DNA from 2 places in the Streptomyces sp. NPDC127190 genome. Region 1 is predicted to be linked to the other one. Evidence: riboswitches for the same ligand, from Rfam matches in the RefSeq annotation. Region 1 holds a riboswitch; the other holds the start of a gene.
The links. A riboswitch is a leader RNA that binds a small molecule or an ion and turns the genes downstream of it on or off. The one in region 1 is predicted to bind glycine.

Region 1 (4,171 bases):
GAGGCCAAGTCGGTGTCGGTCGAGGACACCTACGACGTCGACATCCACGACCGCCTGCGGATCGGTCTGGAGGTACGGCGGCTCGCCGACCGGTGCGTGGGGCGGCTGCGCGGGGCCGGGCTGTCCGGGCGGACCATCGTGCTGAAGGTGCGGCGGTACGACTTCTCGACGCTGACCCGCTCGGAGACGCTGCGCGGGCCCACGGACGATCCGGCGGTGGTGCGGGAGGCGGCCGCGCGGTTGCTGGACTCGGTGGACACCACGGGCGGGGTGCGACTGCTCGGGGTGGGCGTGTCGGGGCTGGCCGACTACACGCAGGAGGATCTGTTCGCGCAGGCGGCGTGGGCCGCGGAGGAGGGCGAGCGGCAGGAAGAGGGGGAGGCGGACGGTGCCGAGGCCGAGGCGGAGACCGAGGGGGCGGAGCGGGGCGCGGAGCCCGCGGAGCGGCTGTGGCGGCCGGGGCAGGACGTGCGGCACGCGGAGTACGGGTACGGCTGGGTGCAGGGCAGCGGGGTGGGGCGGGTCACCGTGCGGTTCGAGACGCCGCAGTCCGAGCCGGGGCGGGTGCGGACCTTCCTCGTCGGGGACGCCGCACTGGAGGCGGTGGAGCCGTTGCCGCTGGTGCTGGGCGTCGCCGACCCGCCCGCCGGGGTCCCGGCGGCGGACGGTGGCCATCGGGCCGGCTCCGCGCCGGACCCCGGAACCCGGCAGCCCGTAGGTCCGGCCGGGGTCCAGCCCGGTTCCGGGTGAGTTCGAGGACGGGGTGGGATCAAGGCTTCGTGGGGCGGGTCAGGTTTCCTCCGTGCCCGCCAGCTTGCCGAAGTCGTGGTCCGGAAGTGGGGGGTGCGGCGATGTGTCGAGGCCGTAGTGGTGGTAGAGCTGGAGTTCCTGCTCGGGGGAGAGATGGCGGCCCACCCCGAAGTCGGGGGCGTCCCTGATCAGGGCGCGCTCGAAGGGGACCCGGAGGGAGCCGTCGACCAGTTCGCTCGGTTCCAGAGGGACGAAGGCGTCCCGGGAGAACAGGCCGGTGCGTATGGCCGCCCACTCGGGCACGCCCGTCGCATCGTCGAGGTAGACCTCGTCAATGGTGCCGATCTTGGTGCCATCGCGGTCGAACGCCTTGCGGCCGATCAGGTTGCGCGGATCGATGTCGGTCTGCACGGTCCCTCTCCCTCCACTTGGTCGCAACTCATCCGTAAGCACTACAAAAGAGCACATTCAACGAGGCGGCCACTCGAGGGCCCAGGCGTTGACCTCGCTGGTAGGCTGACAGCGGCTGCTGACCCCGTGCGGGAGAGTCCTCCGACCACGTCGGAGGCGCCGAAGGAGCAAATCCTCCCCGGAATCTCTCAGGCTCACGTACCGCACGGACGAGGTCACTCTGGAAAGCAGGGCGGGTGTCGACGGCTTCCGCTCTCACCGACGGTGAAAACCGGGCGTGCCCGGTGAAACTCTCAGGTTGAGATGACAGAGGGGGAGGCCGTCCGGGCACCCGCGCCGTGGTGCCCTCGAAGGTCGCGTCAGACCAGGAGGCCTCCGCCATGACCGCCCATCGCATTCCGCTCTCCGCACTCGAAGCGGGCATCCCCTTCGAGCAGCGCCACATCGGGCCCGACCAGGAGGCGCGGGCCAAGATGCTCGCGCAGGTGGGCTACGGCTCGCTGGACGAGCTGACCGCCGCCGCGGTCCCGGATGTGATCAAGAACGCCGATGCGCTCGATCTGCCGGGTGCCCGCACCGAGGCGGAGGTGCTCGCCGAGCTGCGCTCCCTGGCGGACCGCAACCAGGTGCTCGGATCGATGATCGGCCTGGGGTACTACGGCACCTTCACGCCGCCCGTCATCCTCCGCAACGTCATGGAGAACCCGGCCTGGTACACGGCCTACACGCCGTACCAGCCGGAGATCTCCCAGGGGCGCCTCGAGGCCCTGCTGAACTTCCAGACCATGGTCGCGGAGCTGACCGGCCTGCCGACCTCCGGCGCCTCGCTCCTCGACGAGGGCACGGCCGCAGCCGAGGCCATGGCGCTGTCGCTGCGGATGGGCAAGAACAAGAAGGGTCTCTTCCTCGTCGACGCGGACGCGCTGCCGCAGACGATCGCCGTCATCGAGACCCGTGCCGAGCCGACCGGCGTCGAGGTCGTCGTCGCCGACCTCAGCGAGGGCATCCCGGCCGACCTCGCCGCCCGCGAGATCAACGGCGTGCTGGTCCAGTACCCGGGCGCCTCCGGTGCCGTACGGGACATCAAGCCGGTCATCGACCAGGCGCACGAGCTGGGCGCGCTGGTCACCGTCGCCGCCGACCTGCTCGCCCTGACCCTGCTGACCTCGCCGGGTGAGCTGGGCGCGGACATCGCCGTCGGCACCACCCAGCGCTTCGGTGTGCCGATGGGCTTCGGCGGCCCGCACGCCGGCTACATGGCCGTGCGCGAGAAGTTCGCCCGCAGCCTGCCGGGCCGGCTGGTGGGCGTGTCCGTCGACGCCGACGGGAACAAGGCCTACCGGCTCGCGTTGCAGACCCGTGAGCAGCACATCCGCCGGGAGAAGGCCACCAGCAACATCTGCACCGCGCAGGTGCTGCTCGCGGTCATGGCGGGCATGTACGCCGTGTACCACGGGCCGGAGGGGCTGCGGACCATCGCACGGCGCACGCACCGCTACGCCTCCGTCCTCGCCGCCGGGCTGACGGCCGGCGGGGTCGAGCTGGTGCAGGGCGCCTTCTTCGACACCCTCACCGCGCGCGTGCCCGGCAAGGCCGCCGAGATCGTCGCCGCCGCCCGCGCGGGCGGCGTCAACCTGCGTCTGGTCGATGCCGACCATGTCTCCCTGGCCTGCGACGAGACCACCAACCGGGCCCAGCTCGCCGCCGTCTTCTCCGCCTTCGGCGTCGAGGGCGACATCGAGGCGCTGGACGCGGCCGCCGGCGAGGCCCTGCCCGAGGCGCTGCTGCGCACCGACGACTACCTGGCCCACCCGGTCTTCCACCAGCACCGCTCCGAGACCGCGATGCTGCGCTACCTGCGCAAGCTGGCCGACCGCGACTACGCGCTCGACCGCGGCATGATCCCGCTGGGCTCCTGCACCATGAAGCTCAACGCGACCACCGAGATGGAGCCGGTCACCTGGCCCGAGTTCGGCCAGCTGCACCCCTTCGCCCCGGCCGAGCAGGCGGAGGGCTACCTCACGCTCATCCGTGAGCTGGAGGACCGTCTCGCCGAGGTGACGGGGTACGACAAGGTCTCGCTCCAGCCGAACGCCGGTTCGCAGGGCGAGCTGGCCGGCCTGCTCGCCGTGCGCGGTTACCACCGGGCCAACGGTGACGAGCAGCGGACCGTCTGCCTGATCCCGTCCTCGGCGCACGGCACGAACGCCGCCAGCGCCGTGATGGCCGGCATGAAGGTCGTCGTCGTGAAGACCGCCGAGGACGGCGAGATCGACGTCGACGATCTGCGCGCCAAGATCGAGCAGCACCGCGACGAGCTGGCCGTGCTGATGATCACCTACCCGTCCACGCACGGTGTGTTCGAGGAGCACGTCGCCGACATCTGCGCCCAGGTCCATGAGGCGGGCGGCCAGGTGTACGTCGACGGCGCCAACCTCAACGCGCTGGTCGGCCTCGCCAAGCCGGGCCACTTCGGCGGTGACGTCTCCCACCTGAACCTGCACAAGACCTTCTGCATCCCGCACGGTGGCGGCGGTCCGGGCGTCGGCCCGGTGGCCGTACGGTCGCACCTGGCGCCGTACCTGCCGAACCACCCGCTCCAGCCGGCCGCCGGCCCGGAGACCGGGGTCGGTCCGATCTCGGCCGCTCCGTGGGGCTCGGCGGGCATCCTGCCGATCTCCTGGGCGTACGTCCGCCTGATGGGCGGCGAGGGGCTGAAGCGGGCCACCCAGGTGGCCGTGCTGTCGGCGAACTACGTCGCCAAGCGCCTGGAGCCGCACTACCCGGTGCTGTACACCGGCCCCGGCGGTCTGGTCGCGCACGAGTGCATCATCGACCTGCGGCCGCTGACCAAGGCGACCGGTGTGAGCGTCGACGATGTCGCCAAGCGCCTCATCGACTACGGCTTCCACGCGCCGACCATGTCCTTCCCGGTCGCCGGCACCCTGATGATCGAGCCGACCGAGTCCGAGGACCTCACCGAGCTGGACCGTTTCTGCGACGCGATGAT
Region 2 (4,171 bases), on a different contig from region 1:
TCGACCTCGGCCATGTCGACCAGGCCGGTCTCGGCGTCCACGTGGTAGGCGACCACGTTGAACTGCTTGCCGGAGAAGTTCAGCCGCATGCCGTGGGTCAGATGGCCGCCGTGCGCCAGGTCCAGGCCGAGGATGGTGTCCCCGGGCTGGGCGAGGGCGAACAGGGCCGCCTGGTTCGCGGAGGCGCCGGAGTGGGGCTGCACATTGGCGTACTCGGCGCCGAACAGCTCCTTGAGCCGGTCGATGGCGATCTGCTCGGCGACGTCGACGTGCTCGCAGCCGCCGTAGTAGCGCCGGCCCGGGTAGCCCTCGGCGTACTTGTTGGTCAGCACCGAGCCCTGCGCCTCCATCACCGCGAGCGGCGCGAAGTTCTCGGAGGCGATCATCTCCAGCGTGGACTGCTGGCGGCTCAGCTCGGCGTCGACCGCGGCGGCGATCTCCGGGTCCAGCTCGTGCAGGGACGTGTTCAGGACGGTCATCGGGGTACGACTCCTCAGCCGGCGGTGAAGGCGGTGTACTCGTCGGCGCTCATGAGGGCCTCGGGCTCGTCCGTCACACGCACCTTGAACAGCCAGCCGCCCTCGAAGGGAGCGGAGTTCACCAGCGACGGGTCGTCCACGACGTCCTGGTTGATCTCGGTGACCTCACCGGTGACCGGGGCGTACAGGTCGGAGACCGACTTGGTCGACTCCAGCTCGCCGCAGGACTCGCCCGCGGTCACGGTGTCACCGACGGCCGGGAGCTGGACGAAGACCACGTCGCCGAGCGCGTTGGCCGCGTGCTCGGTGATGCCGACCGTCGAGACGCCGTCCTCGGCGTCCGACAGCCACTCGTGCTCCTTGCTGTAGCGAAGCTGCTGGGGGTTGCTCATGGCCTGAATTCTCCTGTACATGCGGGAGTGCTGATGAAGGGGGGACTGCCGGACCTGGTGCCGGGCGGGGAAATGTGCGCAGGGTCACGTCACGGGGACGTGCCGAGGCCCAGTGTCTACTTCTGCCGCTTGTAGAAGGGCAGAGCCACGACCTCGTACGGCTCGTGGGTGCCCCGGATGTCCACGCCGACGCCCGGGGTGCCCGGCGCCGCGTGCGCCGCGTCGACGTAGGCCATGGCGATCGGCTTGCCGAGGGTGGGGGAGGGGGCGCCGGAGGTGACCTCGCCGATCACCTCGCCGCCGGAGACGACGGCGTATCCGGCGCGCGGCACCCGGCGGCCCTCGGCGACCAGGCCGACGAGCACCCGGGGCGGGTTCTGCTCGGCGCGGGCGGCGGCCTCGGTGAGCGCCTCGCGCCCGACGAAGTCACCCTCCTTCTCGAACTTCACCACCCGGCCGAGCCCGGCGTCGAAGGGGGTGAGGGCGGTGGTCAGCTCGTGCCCGTACAGCGGCATGCCCGCCTCCAGGCGCAGGGTGTCCCGGCAGGACAGACCGCACGGCACCAGGCCGGCGCCCTCGCCCGCCTTGGTCAGCGCCTGCCACAGCTCGACGGCGTGCTCCGGCTTCACGAACAGCTCGAAGCCGTCCTCGCCGGTGTAGCCGGTGCGGGCGATCAGGGCGGGGACGCCGGCGACGGTGCCGGGCAGACCGGCGTAGTACTTCAGGCCGTCGAGGTCGGCGTCGGTCAGCGACGTCAGGATGCCGGGGGACTCGGGGCCCTGGACGGCGATCAGCGCGTAGGCGTCCCGGTCGTCGCGCACCTCGGCGTCGAACCCGGCGGCCCGCTCGGTCAGCGCGTCCAGCACCACCTGGGCGTTGGAGGCGTTGGCCACGACCATGTACTCGGTCTCGGCGAGCCGGTAGACGATCAGGTCGTCCAGGATGCCGCCGTCGGCCTGGCAGATCATGGTGTAGCGGGCGCGGCCGACGCCGACGGAGGCGATGTTGCCGACCAGGGCGAAGTTCAGCAGGGCGGCCGCCTGCGGGCCGGTCACGGTGATCTCGCCCATGTGGGAGAGGTCGAAGAGGCCGGCCTTGGTGCGTACGGCGAGGTGCTCGTCGCGCTCGGAGCCGTAGCGCAGGGGCATGTCCCAGCCGGCGAAGTCGGTCATCGTCGCACCGAGCGCGCGATGCACGGCATCCAGCGCGGTGTGACGGAGTTCAGTGCTGCTCATCGGTCGGTCGTCTCCCAGGGCACACGGACGGGGCGAGGAACGTTCCTCCCCATCTGTCATCGGAACCTGAGAGGTTCGCCACGACCGCCACCGGGACGATCAGGGCTTGCACCTTGGGTGGAGCCACTGACACAGCGGCCCGCTTTTCAGATGTGCCTCGCCCGCGCGGTAACGGGGCCTGAGAGATTCAAGGGAGGGACTTGCTCCTTCGGCGCCCCAGCGACGACGGCTGGGGACTCTCCCGCGCGGATTCAAGCGGCCGGTATGCAGTTGGCGCGCACATCATTGCACGGCGCGGCCGCTTTTGTAACCGACCTGTGGCAGCACCCGGACCCGCCCGCCACCACCGCCTATTACCTTCTCTTTACGGTCGACGGGAAAGAAGTTGACCGAGTCGACAGGGGAGGACGATCACGGTGAACAGGACCCCCGCGTACGCCACCGGCGTCATGGTGCCGCGGCAGCGGACCAGCGCCACCATCCGCGCCGTGCGCGATCTGCGCGACCGCGCCGGCCGCACCCCGCGCACCCTGCTCTTCGGACCCCGTGACGTGGTGGTGCTCACCGGCCTGCCCGGCAGCGGCAAGTCCACCCTCATGCACCGCACGGTCACCGGCCGCCGCATCGACTCGCAGGACACCCGCGACCGCTTCGCCGCCCGGCTGCCCCGCGGCCTCCCCTACGCCCTCTACCGCCCCCTGGTCCGCCTCGCCCACTACGCCGCGCTGCGCCGCGCCCTGCGCACCGGCGAGGGCGTCGTCGTGCACGACTGCGGCACCCAGGCCTGGGTGCGGAGCTGGCTCGCCCGGGAGGCCCGCCGCCGCGGCGGCACCCTGCATCTGCTGCTGCTCGACGTCGACCCCGCGACGGCCCGCGCGGGCCAGCGCGAGCGCGGCCGGGGCGTCTCCCGCTACGCCTTCCGCCGCCACCGCCGCACGACGGCCCGCCTGCTCGACGCGATCGAACGCGGCCAACTCCCCACCGGCTGCACCACAGCCCTCCTCCTGGACCGCCCCGCGGCAAACACCCTGCACACCCTCTCCTTCACCCCCTGACCTGGCGCCGGACCGGGCGGCTGCGGGCGGGCACCCGCGCGTGGGCTTCACCGGCTGGCGTCGGGCCGGATGGGGGCGGACGCGCACGGTCGTGGTTGGTCTTCGCGGGCGGGGGCCGGGCCGGATGGCCGCGGGCACGCACCCGCGCCGCGTGGCCTTTGCCGGTTGGGCCGGGCTGGACGGCTGGGGGCGCCGTGCGTCGCGTGGCCTGCACCGGCTGACGCTGGACCGGGCGGCTGCGGGCGGGCACCCGCGCGTGGCCTTCACCGGCTGGCGCCGGGTCGGACGGCTGCGGGTGCCGTGGGCTGCTTGGCCTTCACCGCTCGATGCCGGCCCGGACCGCCGCGGGGCCGTCCCCGGCTCGGCCCTCACCGGCTGGCGCAGCCCTGCCGGGGGCGGGCATGCAACCGCCCCGCGTGCCCTTCACCGGCTGGCGCCGGGCGGACGGCCGGGGGTGGTGTACCCGCTAGCCTTCATGCACACAGCAGTGGTTCCCAGCAGGCGGTAGGCAGATGGACTTCCCGGCGGATCTGCCCGCGGACATTCCCGCGGGCTTCCCGGCTCAGGCGCACCCCCACCCGCACGGCGGTTGGCCCGGCAACGAACTCGAGGAGGTGCTGTCGGCCTCCCTCGGGATCCCCGCGGCGGCCGGCCGGATCGTGGAGGTGCTCGGCCGCAGCTTCCTGTGGATCCCGCTGCCCTCCGGCGGCGGCCCGGACAGCGGCCCGCTGGATCTGCCCACGACCGAGATCGCGGGCCAGGTGTACGTCCCGGTGTTCAGCTCGGAGGAACAGTTCCGCCAGGTCGTCGGCTCCCACATGGGGTACACCATCGCCCCCGCCGTGGAGTTCGCCCGCGGACTGCCCCCGCAGGTCGGCATCGTGGTGAACCCCGACGGGGTGGTCGGCATCCCGCTGCCGCCGCAGGCGGTGGCCGAGCTGTGCCGCAGCGGCCGTACCCCGCTCGACGGCCCCGCCGCCGGCGGCCGCGTCCGGCTCTTCGAGCCCGAC

Region 2: it holds a riboswitch for glycine, as region 1 does, so the genes downstream of both, gcvT (glycine cleavage system aminomethyltransferase GcvT) here and gcvP (aminomethyl-transferring glycine dehydrogenase) in region 1, are expected to answer to the same signal.

What each region holds. Positions count from the first base shown of each region.
Region 1 is NZ_JBHXVE010000013.1:9,779-13,949, forward strand. It holds partial or broken gene ACFVIU_RS20625 (DNA polymerase IV) at 1-868, shown strand, start outside; gene ACFVIU_RS20630 (PRC-barrel domain-containing protein) at 790-1,161, opposite strand; glycine riboswitch at 1,281-1,375, shown strand; gene gcvP (aminomethyl-transferring glycine dehydrogenase) at 1,542-4,171, shown strand, end outside.
Region 2 is NZ_JBHXVE010000001.1:301,503-305,673, reverse strand. It holds gene glyA (serine hydroxymethyltransferase) at 1-479, opposite strand, end outside; gene gcvH (glycine cleavage system protein GcvH) at 494-871, opposite strand; gene gcvT (glycine cleavage system aminomethyltransferase GcvT) at 988-2,106, opposite strand; glycine riboswitch at 2,263-2,360, opposite strand; gene ACFVIU_RS01335 (AAA family ATPase) at 2,556-3,161, shown strand; gene ACFVIU_RS01330 (enhanced serine sensitivity protein SseB) at 3,674-4,171, shown strand, end outside.